One region of the Rossellomorea sp. FS2 genome, then DNA from elsewhere that is predicted to be linked to it. Evidence: riboswitches for the same ligand, from Rfam matches in the RefSeq annotation. Region 1 holds a riboswitch; each other region holds the start of a gene.
The links. A riboswitch is a leader RNA that binds a small molecule or an ion and turns the genes downstream of it on or off. The one in region 1 is predicted to bind cobalamin.

Region 1 (3,742 bases):
AACGGATCCGTCACAGGCCCCGGCAGGAAAAGAGAATCTCTTCGTCCTCACCCATGTTCCTCCATTGAAAAAAGGTGAAGACTGGAGTCGGCATGAAGAGGCATACAGGGAAGTGATCCTGAATAAGCTGGAGCGCATGGGTGTGAAAGGGCTCAGGGACCATATCGAATTCGAATACACCTTCACGCCGAATGATATCCAGAAGCTTTATGGGTCAAATGGCGGTTCAATCTATGGAACGGTGACGGATCGGAAGCTGAACGGAGGCTTCAAGGTTCCGAATAAAAGCCGGATCTTGTCCAATGTATATTTTGTGGGGGGATCGACCCATCCAGGTGGAGGGGTGCCGATGGTTTCTTTGTCCGGACAGCTGACGGCAGAGCTGATCCTCGACGAACAAGCGAAAGACGGCAGGGCCACCGGGTAAACAAAAAGGCAGCACGGGTGAAAACACCCGTGCTGCCTTTTTGTTTCATTTTTTCCAGTTTTCTTCGATGAATTCGTCCCTTCCGGACTTCGCGCGGTCTTCCTTGTACTCATCAGGATTCGTTTTGTAGAAGTCCTGATGGTAGTCTTCAGCAGGATAAAAAGTGGATGCTGGAAGAATCTGAGTCACGACCGGCTGTTTGAACCGACCGCTTTCTTCAATCTGTCTTTTTGTTTCTTCTGCTGCATTCCGCTGTTCTTCATCATGATAAAAGATGGCCGTACGGTATTGATCACCGCGGTCCTGGAATTGCCCGCCATCATCCGTTGGATCGATTTGTGGCCAGTACAGCTCCAGAAGCCGTTCGTATGGGAAAAGCTCAGGATCAAATGTAATCTGAACCGCTTCATAATGACCGCTGTTTCCTTCTTTGACTTCTTTGTATGTCGGGTCCTTGATGTGACCCCCTGTGTAGCCGGAAACGATTCCGTGTATACCTGGGAGCTCATCGAAAGGCTTCACCATGCACCAGAAGCATCCTCCCGCGAATGTTGCCAAATGTGTATGTGCACTCATCAGTTCTTCCTCCAAATCATAGTAGTAGTCAAGATTCCGTATCCTCAGGAAGGGAATGAATCTCCTTGATTGCCCAATCACACCAGTCGACATACATCTGCGCGTACCTGATCCCATACTCTGCCGTCAAATACTCTCCAACCTGCCCATAACCGGGCTTATTGCCCTGAAACATTTGTTCCTTCCACTGCCCGGTCCCGGTGACCACCATTTCGTTATGCGCCTTCATCCGTTGAAGGAGAGAGATGGCTTCTTCTTTTGAAATGACGTGAAAGGCAGATGTCTTGATCAGGAATTCATCCTTGATCTTGGCTGGTTTGCTCTTTGTATGAATCATCCATTCTATCAGGTGGCGTTCTCCGTCAGGGGTGATGGTATATACCTTCTTATTCGGGCTGCCTTCCTGATAAACGATGTCATGAGTGGTAAGGTGCTCTTCCTCCATCTTCCCGAGTTCCTTGTATACCTGGGAGTGGGTCGAGCTCCAATAGTAGATTTGCTGGGTTTTGAATGTATGGAACAGGTCGTAGCCCGTCTGAGGTTGCTTGGCCAATAAACCGAGCAATGCATATCGAATAGACATAAAAAAACTCCTTATCATGTTGACGCGCTGGGCCATTGAATCTCGTAATAAGGTCCATTATATCATGAATGGGCTCTCAAAGCCCTTCCAAGACGGCGCTCGAGCTGCAGGATGTGAAAAAAGATTCACTATCCTTGTAAACTTGTGTATAATTCTCAGTGGATAATCTTACATAAAGATCATGGGTGAAGCGCTTGACGCCTCATAATAGGGAAGCCGGTTCAATTCCGGCGCGGTCCCGCCACTGTAAATGGGTTTGCTCCTTCAACGCCACTGTTTCGATGAAATGGGAAGGCGGAGGAGCGCATACTCATGAGCCAGGAGACCTGCCCATGTTCTGATCACACCGATCTACGCGGATAGAAGGGTGTACGGTGCTTGATGCATTTTACACTAACATCCCTGTTGAAGGGATGTTTTTCTTTCGCCTGGAACGAACAAGGAGGAGAAACGATTGAAACATTCAATCAAGATCGTATTAGCCCTGTTCCTAGCGCTTGGATTATTGACAGCATGTGGAACGACAGACAACAAAGCAGAGGAAAAATCCTCTGAAAAAAGCAGTGAATCCGTATCCGAACCGGTCACGGTAGAGGACGCACTCGGGGATGATATCACCCTGGAGAAAGCACCTGAAAAGATTGTCACCCTTATCCCAAGTAATACGGAAATCCTTTTTGAACTGGGACTCGGTGAAAACGTCGTCGGGGTGACCGATTTTGATAACTATCCGAAAGAAGCTGCAGATATTGAGAAGATCGGCGGAATGGAATTCAATGTCGAGAAGATCGTAGGGATGAAACCCGATCTCGTCCTTGCCCATGAATCCACGGCTGTATCAGCAAAAGCCGGTCTGGACCAGATCAGGGATTCCGGTATTCCTGTTTATGTCGTACGTGATGCATCCAGCTTTGATAAAGTCTATACGACAATCGAGAATATCGGAAAACTTGTTGGGGAAAATGAAAAGGCGGAAAAAGTCGTTTCAGACATGAAGGATGGAATTGAGTCCATCAAAGAAAAAACCGCTTCTGTAAAAGATAAGAAAAGCGTATATGTGGAGGTTTCCGGGGAACCTGAGATCTATTCCACCGGCAAGAATACCTTCGTCGATGAAATGCTTGCAACCATCAATGCCGACAATGTGATGGGAGATCAGGAAGGATGGATCAATGTAAGTGAAGAAGACGTCCTCGCAAAAAATCCTGACGTCATCATCACGACATATGGTGAGCAAGCCGTTCAACAAGTCCTTGATCGCAGCGCGTGGAAGGATGTACAAGCCATCAAGGACGAAGAAGTGCATGATGTGAACACCGATCTTGTGACGCGTTCAGGTCCAAGGATCGTAGAAGGAGTAGAGGAAATTGCCAAAGCGGTCTATCCGGAGCTATTCAAAGAATAAAATTTGGATCAGTTACGCTGCGTCCCTTGCTTTCCTTATCATCTCTATCCTGGTAGCCATCTCTGTCGGTACGATCCGGGTCCCGTTCATGGATATCCTCCAGATCATCGGGGCAAAAATGACTGGAAGAGCTGTACCGCCCGAGGTAGATCAGATGTTCATTAATATCGTTTATTCCATCAGGCTTCCAAGAGTCCTGTTGGCCCTGATCGTAGGAAGCTCCCTTGCTGTTGCGGGAGCTTCTTTTCAAGGTCTCTTGCGGAATCCCCTTGCCGATCCATACACGTTGGGTGTTTCCTCGGGGGCATCAGTGGGGGCGGTGGTCACGCTCTTCTTCCATTTGACGATCCCGTTCATCGGTCCGTTCACGCTTCCATTTTTGAGTATCCTGTTTTCCGTCGTGACCATTTTTATCGTCCTATGGTTTGCCCAAAAGGTCGAAAGGACGATGAAGGTGGAAACGATCATCCTGACCGGCATCATCTTCAGTTCGTTTCTGGGGTCCTTCATTTCCCTCATGATCGCACTAACAGGGGAGGAATTGAGGCAGATCATCGGATGGTTGCTCGGGAGCGTGTCCATGAGAGGATGGGAGTATGTGGGGATCGTCCTGCCATTCTTCGTGGTCGGCGTCCTCTTGCTGCTGCTCAATGCCAAAGAGTTGAACGGGATGAGCTTCGGGGAGGATCAGGCTCGCTACATCGGGATATCAGTCCAGAAAAGGAAGCTGCTGATCCTTATCTCCGGAAGT
Region 2 (3,742 bases), 890 kb from region 1:
ATTGCCGGGGATCCGTATTTCCCGAAGGCGGATGAGTACCCTGTGGACGGGGAGGGGCACCCGATGAAACTGTTGGCCCAGATCAATTTCGGTCAGCTTCCGAAGCTCGAAGATTATCCGGAATCAGGACTCCTGCAGATCTTCATTTCGGTCCATGATGACCTGTACGGAATGAATATCGACCAGAAGCAGGACCAAAAGGATTTCCGAATCAGATTTATAGAAGAGCCGTTCCTGCCGAAAGAAGAGCTCGTATCCGATTTTTCTTTCGTGAAAATCCCCGATGACGTGTATTTCCCTGTCACGAAGGAAGGCGCCGTCCTGGCGGAATTGACAAGTGAAACGATCAGCGCAGGCGACTATCGCTTCGAGAAGGTGTTCGGGAAGGAAAGCTGGGATCTGTTTGAATCCATGACCGATGATGGGGAAGAGGCCGACGCCCTCATGGATGAGTTCTATGAAACCCAAAGCGGCTTCGGACATAAGATCGGAGGATATCCGGGCTTCACACAGGAGGATCCGCGTCAGTATGAAGATCAGGACCATGCACTGCTGCTGCTGCAGATCGACTCGGATGATGAAGTGGACATGATGTGGGGCGACTGCGGCATTGCCAACTTCTTCATAAAGAAAGAAGATCTTAAGAAGAAACAATTCGGCAATGTGGTCTATAACTGGGATTGTTCATAAGACGAGCCGGCATAGCAAAACCCGAATTCATTTGCCTACGATCAGGCTAGTGAATTCGGGTTTTTAATTTTTTGGAACAAAAGAATTTCATTGATTCCAGCGGTTGATTGGAGTGCAAGACGTAGACTCCTGCGGGAGAGTAGCTAATGTGAGACCCCGCAGGCCCGCCGAGGAGGCTCACGGGCTACCCGTGGAAAGCGAAGTCTTGCACGGAAATCATGAGCGGCATAAAGAACCTACACTGATCGTGCTCGTCATTTTTCAATCTCTTCATAGAGGAGGTATCGTTCGTCAGAAGTCTTGGCGATGAGATAGGTGCTGTGGTCCTTTACATAATAAAGATCCGTCCCCTTCTTCAGATGATTCGCCGTGTAGTCTTTTTCAGGATGGAACTCATCCCCGATCTTCTCCTTGATCTCCCCTGCCTTCCCGTCGAGGGTGAGCGTCTTCTTGACAGGCAATAGCACATATCCCTTCCCGTTCAACACCAGCATATCCCCGTATCCACACAACTCGTAGCTCTTTTCTTCACTTCCGCACCCTGCCAGCAGCAGGGATATGAAGCTCAGTGGGATCAACCATTTCATGCCATCATCCCTTCTTGTTTGTTTGTCCTATTCATTCCTATTCAGATACGGACAGGTTCATGAAAGGGATTTGAAAAAATAGGGACACTCCATATGGGCTCACATGGTATAATGGTCCTTAAGTGAATAGACCTTCGCAGAAATCAGGTGCGCTCGCGCATAAAGGGAATCCGGTGAAAAACCGGAGCTGTTTCCGCAACTGTAAGTGCTGACGAACCAAGGAAAAACCCACTGTTCCATCAATGAACGGGAAGGGCCTTGAAGTAGGATGATGCACAAGCCAGGATACCTGCCTGATTTCCATCGTATTATGCTCTTCGGAAGTTAAGGGGATGGTGCGGCTTGATGCATCTTTTATTTTGATGATGATTGCCGGCCGTTTGGCTGGTTTTTTTTATGCCCGTTTCCGGTACGATCGGTGATTCACTAAAAGAGAAGAAAGGGAGGATGAACGTGGGGAAAAAGGATTTCAGATACATCTGTTATCCGTATATGAGGGAGTCCCAGTCGACGGTCGATTTCGAGATCCGGACGGATTCCCTGGCAACGAGGATCGGTCAGGCTTCTTCATTGACAGAGGGGGCAGTCCGTGAAGATCTGCTTTATCTTTGCGAGATGGCTTATCACCTGAATGGTTCGGTGCGGGGGGAGATGGCCATCTCCCTCCAGGATCTGCAGCGATTGAGCGACCTGTATGACACGTACGTGAACGAAGTGGAAGAGGAAATCCGAACATTCCTGCTTCCTCAGGGATGCTACGCGGCTACGGTCCTTCATACGTGCAGGAGCGAAGCGAAGAAATCGGTCAGGGCCCTCCATAAGGTAAGCCTCGAACAGAAAGTGGACAATCTGCTGTTCAAATATGCCCATCTGCTGGCAAATGTCCTGTTCGTCATGGCCGTGTATGTGAATAAATGTGAAGGGGTGAAAGAAATCCCCTTTATCAGCAAGTCCTATGGACTATCAAAATCAGGCAAGGGAGAACAGTGAGATGAAAAAACATGCATGGATCGGATTGTTCATCAGCTTTGGTCTCATTCTATCAGGATGTGGGACCGGTGAAGAAACAGCATCAACAAAAAAAGAAGAAAAGTCAACTGTCTATAGCGTCAAGGATGACCGCGGGGAAGAAGTCACGTTCAAAAAGGTTCCGGAGACCGTCGTTTCCCTGCAACCGAGCAACACAGAGATCCTGTATGCCGTAGGGGCAGGGGATAAAGTGGTCGGGGTGACTGAATTCGATCATTATCCGAAGGAGGTGGAGGATCTCGAGGTCATCTCCGATTCCATGACCGTCAATGCGGAAAAAGTGATTTCCCTGGACCCAGACGTCGTGATCGCCTATACAACAGGTGATGATGCAGGGATCAAGCAGCTTGAAGATGCGGGCATTCCGGTTTTCGTCATCCAGTCTGCCCAAACCTTTGACGACGTTTACGGCGATATCGAACAGGTGGCAAAGGTAATGGGGGCCGAAGAGAAGGGGAACGAAGTGATTGAAGGGATGAAGAAACAAATCTCCGATGTCGGTGAAAAAGTCCAGGCACTTGACGAAAAAGAAAAAGTCTATTTTGAAATCAGCCCCGCTCCTGAGATCTATACGGCGGGTGGAACGACCTTCCAGCAGGAGATCCTCCAGGCTGCTGGTGTGGATAATGTATTTGCCGATCAGGAGGGCTGGCCGAAGCTCGGGGAAGAAGAAATCATCAAACGGAATCCTGCGACCATTCTGACAACGGTGAACTATGTGGAAAATCCCGTAGATGAAATCAAATCCAGGACCGGCTGGGACACGATCGACGCCGTAAAGGATGACCGGGTCATCTATCTTGATTCCGATGTCATGTCCCGACCGGGCCCGAGGATCGGTGAGGCAGTCGAAATCACGGCCAAGGCTGTTTATCCGGACCTTTTCTAGAATTCATTCAAAATAGTGTAAAAGAAAGCCTTTTCAAACTCGCTTTTAATATGTAAACTAATAATATAATTAAGTTTACATATTTCAAGGGGTGTATGGAAATGGATCGAGACAGGTTGAGAATGATTATTCAGTGCGGGGTGTTTGCAGCGATCACGGGAATCTTTGCGCAAATCGAAATTCCCCTGCCCCTCGTGCCGATCAGCGGGCAGACGTTGGCAGTGGGGCTGACGGCGACGATTCTTGGGAGCCGCTACGGGGCTTTTGCCCTCGTCGGATACACCGCCATTGGGGCAGCCGGACTCCCGGTGTTTGCAGGGATGAGCGGAGGAGCCCATGTCCTGGTCGGTCCGACGGGAGGGTACATCGTTGGATTCATCGCGGCGGCCTATGTGACAGGATTGATCTTGGAGAAAACCTCTTTCACCCTGCCCATGGCCATGGTGGCCAATCTGGTCGGGATGGTCGTGACCCTGATCCTGGGGACGATCCAGCTGAAGTTCGTGGCAGACCTTGGGTGGAGCCAGGCGATGGCAGCAGGGGTCTA
Region 3 (3,742 bases), on a different contig from region 1:
CGGCTTGAATCATATGGTGTACGGACTGGATGTGACGGTCGATGGGGGGTCCGTCCTTGGGAAGGTACTGGAACTGATGGGTGATGAGGATAAGCAGCTCAGCATGAAAAATATCGCCCCACTGCCATGGGATCCTGATTTCCTGAAAGCTCTCGGAGTCATACCTTGTCCGTATCACCGGTATTTTTACAAAACCAGTGAGATCCTCGAGAAACAGCTGGAGGAATTTAAAACGGGGACAACCCGTGCCGAGGTCGTCCAGCGATTGGAAGATGAATTGTTCGAGCTGTATAAGAACGAAGACCTTGATGTGAAGCCCCCGCAGCTTCAGGAGCGTGGAGGAGCCTACTACAGCGATGCCGCCTGCAATGTGATTTCTTCGATCTTCAATGATAAAGGGGACGTACAGACCCTGAACGTCAGAAATGACGGCAGTATCACGGGCATCCCTGATGAGTCCGCCGTGGAAGTGAACTGTGTCGTGACCAAAGAAGGGCCTAAACCGATCCATATAGGTGAACTGCCTGTAGCCGTCAGCGGACTTGTTCAACAGATCAAATCCTTTGAGCGGATCGCGGCAGAAGCAGCCGTGTCAGGCTCCTACGAAAAAGCCCTCCTCGCCATGACGATCAATCCGCTGGTCACCAGTGATTCGAGAGCAAAACCATTGTTGGATGAACTTCTGGAAGTCCACCGCGAATTTCTTCCTGCGTTCCATGCACAGTCGAACATCCTCTGAATGGCACATGTGGCACTTTTTTTTTGGTACCAAGGGTACCGTCAACGACAGTAGGACCTTCGAACGAATGTTAGAAATATTTTGACAAAGTAAAAGCTGGCATGCTAGTATTACCCTATTCAACGGACAAATAAATGATCGATACTCTTATGAAGAGCGGTGGAGGGACTGGCCCTGTGAAACCCGGCAACCATTCAACACTTGTTGAAAAGGTGCTAATTCCTGCAAAGCATCATGCTTTGGAAAATAAGAGAGGACATCCCTTTAAAGGGCCTCTCTATCGTGGAGAGGCTTTTTTCGTTGAGTTGAGAACTGAATAGGAAGATGCGACAGGTGCCGTGTGGAAGCATGGCTGAAAAGGGAAACCGGTGAAAGTCCGGTACGGTCCCGCCACTGTATGGGGAAGCAACTTATCACATCCACTGTTTCTGGAGGGAATGGGAAGGGATAAGGCGTGATGAACCTGAGTCAGGAGACCTGCCTGTTGTGTGCACTTGAGCTCTACGGGTCATAGAGGGGAGTGAGGAACGCGTGTTGGAATCATAGGATTGTCAACGTTTATTCATTGCGCGCAAAATCTCTCTTTCTCTGAAAGGGAGATTTTTTTATTGGAGAGAAAATGAGAAGGAGTGAGCAATATGGTGAAAAGTTCAAATCTCGGTTACCCGAGAATCGGTGAAAAACGAGAGTGGAAGAAAGCGCTGGAACAATTTTGGGAAGGAAAGCTAAAGGAAGAAGAATTTGTGGCGAAGACAGATGAGATCCGCCTTCGTCATCTTAAAAAGCAGTCGGATGCAGGGATTGACCTGATTCCTGTCGGGGACTTCAGCCTGTATGATCATGTATTGGATACAGCCGCCATGTTCGGGGTGGTCCCGAAGCGGTTCGGTCATGGGGGAGGGAAAGTCCCGTTGAAGACGTATTACGGTATGGCAAGGGGGACGGGCGACGCAGTGGCATCCACGATGACGAAGTGGTTCAACACCAATTACCATTACATCGTTCCCGAACTGGACGGGGCAACGCCTTCTTTGGCCGATAATCCCCCGCTTCGCTACTTCAAGGAAGCGAAGGAACAGCTTGGCATCATAGGGAAGCCCGTGCTCCTCGGCCCGGTAACGTTCGTAAAGCTGTCCAAAGGGTATGATCCCGAGGCGTTCGCAAGCACTGTCGATGGGTTCGTCCCGTTGTATGCGTCCATTCTCAAGGAGCTTGAAGAGGCTGGCGCCGGATGGGTTCAGATTGACGAACCCGTGTTATGTACCGATCTGACCGCTGAGGAGTGGACGGTCCTTGAGCAGGTCTATGACACGCTGATCAAGGCAGCGCCTCGAATCAAGGTCATCCTTCAAACCTACTTTGATCGCGTCAGTCGCTATGAGAGGGTGATCAGGCTTCCGGTGCATGGGATCGGATTGGATTTCGTACACGATGGTGGAGGGAATCGTCAGGCCCTGAACACCCATGGGTTCCCTGAAGACAAGGTCCTTGCCGCGGGGATCATTGATGGGAGGAATATATGGAAAGCAAATCTGAATCGGACCCTCGACTCGCTTGAGGAGTTGGAGAGCGCTGTTTCAAGAGACCGTCTGATCATCCAGCCATCATCGAGCCTGCTCCATGTGCCCGTCACAGTCAAAGGAGAGGAAGGACTCGGGGACCGCCTTACGCGCACACTTTCTTTTGCAGATGAAAAGCTGCAGGAAATTGTCACGGTTACAGAGGCAATCAAGGAAGGGCGTCCCTCTATCTCCAATGAGGAAGAAAGCTCTGACGGTCTCGAAAATATCAAACAATCCCGGACTCTCAGAGAGAGTGAGCAACTGGACGGAAATGAATTCCTTCATCGTGCCCCATTCTCTGAGAGGCGGGTCGTTCAGGAGGCAGAGCTCGGTCTTCCCCTCTTTCCAACCACTACGATTGGAAGCTTTCCGCAGACCAAAGAGGTGCGGAAAGAACGCCTGAAATGGAGGAGGGGGGAAGTGAGCGATCAGGACTACCGGACGTTCATCCAGGATGAGATCGGAAAGTGGATCGACATCCAGGAAAGAATCGGCCTGGACGTACTCGTTCACGGTGAATTCGAACGGACGGATATGGTGGAGTACTTCGGGGAGAAGCTTGGTGGATTTGCTTTTACCAAACAAGGCTGGGTTCAGTCCTATGGTTCACGCTGTGTGAAGCCTCCGATCATTCATGGGGAAGTAAGATTCCAAGAACCGATGACAGTGGATGAAACGGTCTTTGCGCAATCGTTGACTGAAAAACCTGTGAAGGGAATGTTGACTGGTCCAATCACGATTGTAAATTGGTCATTTGTCCGGACCGACATTCCGCGTTATGATGTCGCCAATCAAATTGCCCTGGCTTTGAGAAAGGAAGTCGAGGCCCTCGAGGCAAACGGAATCCGCATGATCCAAGTCGATGAACCGGCCCTCAGGGAGGGGATGCCGCTGCAGAAAGAAAAGAGGGCAGGCTACCTCGAGGCCGCCGTCCATGCTTTCAAACTTGCAACGTCATCTGTGAAAGACAGTACGCAAATCCACACCCATATGTGCTATTCGGAGTTTGGGGAAATCATCGAGAGCATCAAATCGCTTGATGCGGACGTCATATCCATCGAAACGTCAAGAAGCCATGGTAATCTCATTCATTCCTTTGAGGAAAACACCTATGCCCAAGGGATCGGTCTCGGCGTTTACGATATACACAGCCCTAGGGTTCCAACGCTCGAGGAGATGACTCAGAACATCGAACGGGCCATTCGTGTACTCGATCCGCAACTGTTCTGGATCAATCCGGACTGTGGTCTGAAAACACGCGGAACCGACGAAACCATCGAAGCCCTTGTCGTAATGGTGGAAGCAGCGAAGAAGATGAGGGAAACTGTTCTGGCAGCTCAACAGTGAACGGACACAAAAAGTGCGGACAGCACCCGTCTAGGGACGGTGCTGTCCGCACTTTGCTGTGCATATGAATCAATATTTCACACGCACGGTTTTG
Region 4 (3,742 bases), on a different contig from region 1:
TGGGCAGCCAAAGTATTCCCCAACCTGAGTAAAGAAGAAGCTTTACAATCATTATGGGAATTGATTGTAAGTGGAGCTAGGGCAGACGGGGAGAGTCCCATTGATGATTGGAGAGAACACCACAGAGCCTTCGAGTCTCGAAAAAAATTCCTGAACGAGAGCCGATTTGAAGCGCTGCATTTTACAAATAAACGTGGAACTGATTTAGTAGTGGGTCTAGCCAAAAATCATGTTTTTATCGGTGGGGCTGTCACAGATGAACAAGGGATCCCTTTCTTTCCGAACATCCCTACAGAAGAAATATTTACTGCTCCACACAAAAATAGGGTGAATGGCAAACTGGTAGGGACTAAACCTCTTATCTATGGTGGGAATATCATAGAAGACTTTCATCTGATTTTTACAGAAGGCCGAATTACCGACTATTATGCCGCGAATGGACAAGAAGCGTTGCAACATCTCATCGAAACGGATGAAGGCTCACATTATCTAGGGGAAATTGCGTTGGTTTCGACTAAAGCACCTCTTGCTCAGGCTAATACGCTCTTTTACAAGACCCTGTTTGATGAAAATACGGCCTGTCATATCGGAATCGGGGATGCATCTCCCTCCACTTTCCGAGATGGCCATGACAAATCTGAGAAAGAATTTCAAGAAGCGGGTCTGAATACATCCCTTTTGTCAGTCAATGTGACCTTTGGTACAGAAGATATGAACGTAGTGGGCATGAAAGAAGGAGAAATGGAAGTCCTGCTCATGGAGGACGGGGAATTTAAGTTTTTGATCGTCTAAAACTTAAATAGTATACCAATTGCCTTTAAAGTGTATGTGGTAGGGAAATTCACCAAGAGATATGGTAGTATATAGAAAAAATACGCGAGGAGGCCAAACATGGGCAAATACCCCAACCTGAAAGTATTCTCCCGTTAGCAGCAAAGGCTGCAGGGAGATGGAAATGATTAATGAGCAGTCTTTGCCTTTCTTATTCCAATTCTAATAAGGAAGCAGGGGCGAAAATGAGCCATAAGCGGGCAAAAGATGTTTTACCGGATGAATTGATTACCATCATTCAGGGCTATGTGGATGGGGAGTATGTATACATCCCGAGAAAAAGCGGCAGTGAGCGATCCTGGGGAGAGCAGAGCGGAGCCAGGAAGACTCTGGATGAGCGAAATAAGGAAATCCGTGAGAGGTTCAAGAGTGGGTGGAGGAAGGAGCAACTTGCAGCTGCCTACCATCTTTCCGTGAAGAGCATTGAACGGATTGTTTATAAACGAGAATAGTCTTTATGATGCGTCTGATGGTTTTTCCCGGAGGGCGCTTTTTATTTTTCCTCGAATATATTATGTAGTCGTTTACGAGGTAGAATGAGCGTTTGCTTGCCTTTACACTGTAGGTATAAGAAAGGGTGATACGCATGAGCTATACGTTAAGAAAAAGGACAGACCAAGACATCCAAGAGTTCATCACGTGGAGGTATGAAGGCAACTATTCGTTCTATGATAATCCGATTCAAGAGGAGAAGGTGAACGGATTTCTTGAGAGCGGGAATCGGGAAGGATTTTATTCGGTCATTGACCGGGAGGGGAGATTGGCAGGAAACTGTGAGTTCTTCCAGGTCGGAGATGAAACGGAGGATATCATGGGAGTTGGGATACAGATGAAGCCGGCATTGACAGGGAAGGGTGAGGGGAAGCTGTTTTTCCATTCCATCATTGAAGAGGGAAGAAGGAAACTCGGTTATGACCATTTGGAGTTGGCTGTGGTGGACTTCAATGTCCGTGCTATCAGCGTGTATGAACGTGCGGGGTTTGTACAAAAAGGTGAATTTCAGAACAATATTAGAGGGCAGGAGTATAGGTTCATTATCATGGAAAAAGATTGGTAAAATAATTTTCAATGGTACAAACCCCGACAAACCCCGCCACCCATCAACATCCTTCCCCATTTCCTGATATTCCTCCAATTAACAGTATATTGAATTGAGCTAAGGTTTCCATTAAGATGGAGAGGAGTATAACTTCATAGGTGCATATTGGTTCAGCCTCAGGTTTGGGGCTGATTAAAAGGGAATCAGGTGTGAATCCTGAGCGGTCCGGCCACTGTAAGTGATGAGCGATCTTTCGGAAATGCCACTGGATGTTAGAGTCCGGGAAGGCGGAAGGGAGCGATGAATCATGAGTCAGGAGACCTGCCTGTATGTGTAGTGGTGGAGCCTTCCGGTAAAAGGTGAAGCGAGGTGGATCAGTATGCATGGGGTTAGTATGTGCACGTGGATTTCAAAGCCTTGTTCTTCTTTCGGGAAGAGCAGGGCTTTTTTATATACATATTATTTATCTAGTACAGGGGATAAGGGACACGGGAGGATATGTGAGTGAGAATACTTCAAGCAATGTTGGCAAGTGTATTGAGCGTTGTGTTGTTTTTGGGTGTGCCGGTCGCGGGGATTCCGTCTGGACACGCAGAGGCAGCGACAAGTACGGATGTTTCGCTGGCTGAGATCAATAAAACCATTGAAGGTGCTGCGAATCACATTCTGGACAGCGGAGTAAGTAGTGAGTGGGAAGCCATAGGACTTGCGGCAGCGGGATATCCAGTGCCGGATGCCTATTATCAGAATCATTTCAGTCAATCGGTGGATAGCCAGGTCATCAACCCATCGAGATACGCTAAGATTACGGATATTGAACGCCACGTGATTGCGGCGGCGGCCATCGGTTTGGATCCATTGTCTGTCAACGGGACGGACTTGATTGAAAAGATCTACAACAGTCATGATGTGTCACCAGGGAATGACACGATGACCCTTCAAGGGAATAACGGACCGATCTTCGCCTTGATCGCGTTGGACAGCCAACAGTTCGAGGTGCCATCAGATGCCAAGTGGACACGTCAAAAGCTGATTGATGAGCTTTTGAAGCAGCAGAATGAGGATGGAAGCTGGTCCCTCAGTGCATACATGTCGGGCCCGAGCTATGATATCACGGCCATGGCCTTGATTGCCTTGGCACCCTATACATCCCAGGGGAATGTGAAGAAAGCGGTAGATGGTGCGCTCTCATTTCTATCTGCAGAACAGCAATCAAGCGGAGGATTCGACGATCCATTTGTCGGGGGGACTTCAAGTGAAGCCACTTCCCAGGTGATCATTGCCCTGACGTCGAACGGGATTGATCCGACGTCAAAGGCATTCACGAAAGGATCCAATAATCTCGTCACCCACCTTCTGAGCTTCAAGTCGGAGGATGGCGGATTTATGCATGTCAGTCCAGGCAATTCCAACGGGATGGCGACCGAGCAAGCCCTGCAGGCCCTCGTCGCGTATCAGAAATTCTTAAAGGGGGAGGGGAAGCTTTATTCATTCCCTAAACCATTGGAGCCGGAACCACCGACGGCCATGCCTGATCCGACCCTCACGATAAAAGGGGTAGAAGATGGCCAGATTGTCACAACGCCAGAAATGACGGTCACGGCTGAGGCAAAGGATGGAGAAGGAAGCGCCTTGGTAGTCGAAGCGAAGTTGAATGATCAAGCTCTTGAAGGCAACAAATCGGGCGAGTTCGTCCTTTCGTTAAAAGAGGGGAAGAATGTTCTCATTGTCAGTGCACAAGATCAGAATGAAAAAGTGGTGTCAAAGAAAGTGACAATCCAGTACAAAAAAGAAGCCAAAGATGAAGATCCGCCAAAGCTGCTAGACCAGATTACCTTAAAGCCTGAATGGAAAGATGGAAAAAACACGATC

Region 2: it holds a riboswitch for cobalamin, as region 1 does, so the genes downstream of both, ACNA6I_RS00235 (hypothetical protein) here and ACNA6I_RS04950 (ABC transporter substrate-binding protein) in region 1, are expected to answer to the same signal.
Region 3: it holds a riboswitch for cobalamin, as region 1 does, so the genes downstream of both, metE (5-methyltetrahydropteroyltriglutamate--homocysteine S-methyltransferase) here and ACNA6I_RS04950 (ABC transporter substrate-binding protein) in region 1, are expected to answer to the same signal.
Region 4: it holds a riboswitch for cobalamin, as region 1 does, so the genes downstream of both, ACNA6I_RS17775 (LPXTG cell wall anchor domain-containing protein) here and ACNA6I_RS04950 (ABC transporter substrate-binding protein) in region 1, are expected to answer to the same signal.

What each region holds. Positions count from the first base shown of each region.
Region 1 is NZ_JBLRVS010000001.1:920,336-924,077, forward strand. Features, by position in the region: gene ACNA6I_RS04935 (phytoene desaturase family protein) at 1-427, shown strand, start outside; gene msrA (peptide-methionine (S)-S-oxide reductase MsrA) at 473-1,003, opposite strand; gene ACNA6I_RS04945 (PadR family transcriptional regulator) at 1,032-1,586, opposite strand; cobalamin riboswitch at 1,753-1,935, shown strand; gene ACNA6I_RS04950 (ABC transporter substrate-binding protein) at 2,041-2,991, shown strand; gene ACNA6I_RS04955 (FecCD family ABC transporter permease) at 2,954-3,742, shown strand, end outside.
Region 2 is NZ_JBLRVS010000001.1:32,999-36,740, forward strand. Features, by position in the region: gene ACNA6I_RS00225 (YwqG family protein) at 1-690, shown strand, start outside; gene ACNA6I_RS00230 (hypothetical protein) at 945-1,277, opposite strand; cobalamin riboswitch at 1,406-1,589, shown strand; gene ACNA6I_RS00235 (hypothetical protein) at 1,725-2,267, shown strand; gene ACNA6I_RS00240 (ABC transporter substrate-binding protein) at 2,233-3,195, shown strand; gene ACNA6I_RS00245 (biotin transporter BioY) at 3,291-3,742, shown strand, end outside.
Region 3 is NZ_JBLRVS010000004.1:83,992-87,733, reverse strand. Features, by position in the region: gene ACNA6I_RS11050 (6-phospho-beta-glucosidase) at 1-739, shown strand, start outside; SAM riboswitch class I at 884-992, shown strand; cobalamin riboswitch at 1,054-1,239, shown strand; gene metE (5-methyltetrahydropteroyltriglutamate--homocysteine S-methyltransferase) at 1,378-3,648, shown strand; gene ACNA6I_RS11040 (glycoside hydrolase family 10 protein) at 3,718-3,742, opposite strand, start outside.
Region 4 is NZ_JBLRVS010000005.1:275,170-278,911, forward strand. Features, by position in the region: gene ACNA6I_RS17760 (aminopeptidase) at 1-792, shown strand, start outside; gene ACNA6I_RS17765 (CD3324 family protein) at 1,017-1,283, shown strand; gene ACNA6I_RS17770 (GNAT family N-acetyltransferase) at 1,418-1,888, shown strand; cobalamin riboswitch at 2,020-2,214, shown strand; gene ACNA6I_RS17775 (LPXTG cell wall anchor domain-containing protein) at 2,375-3,742, shown strand, end outside.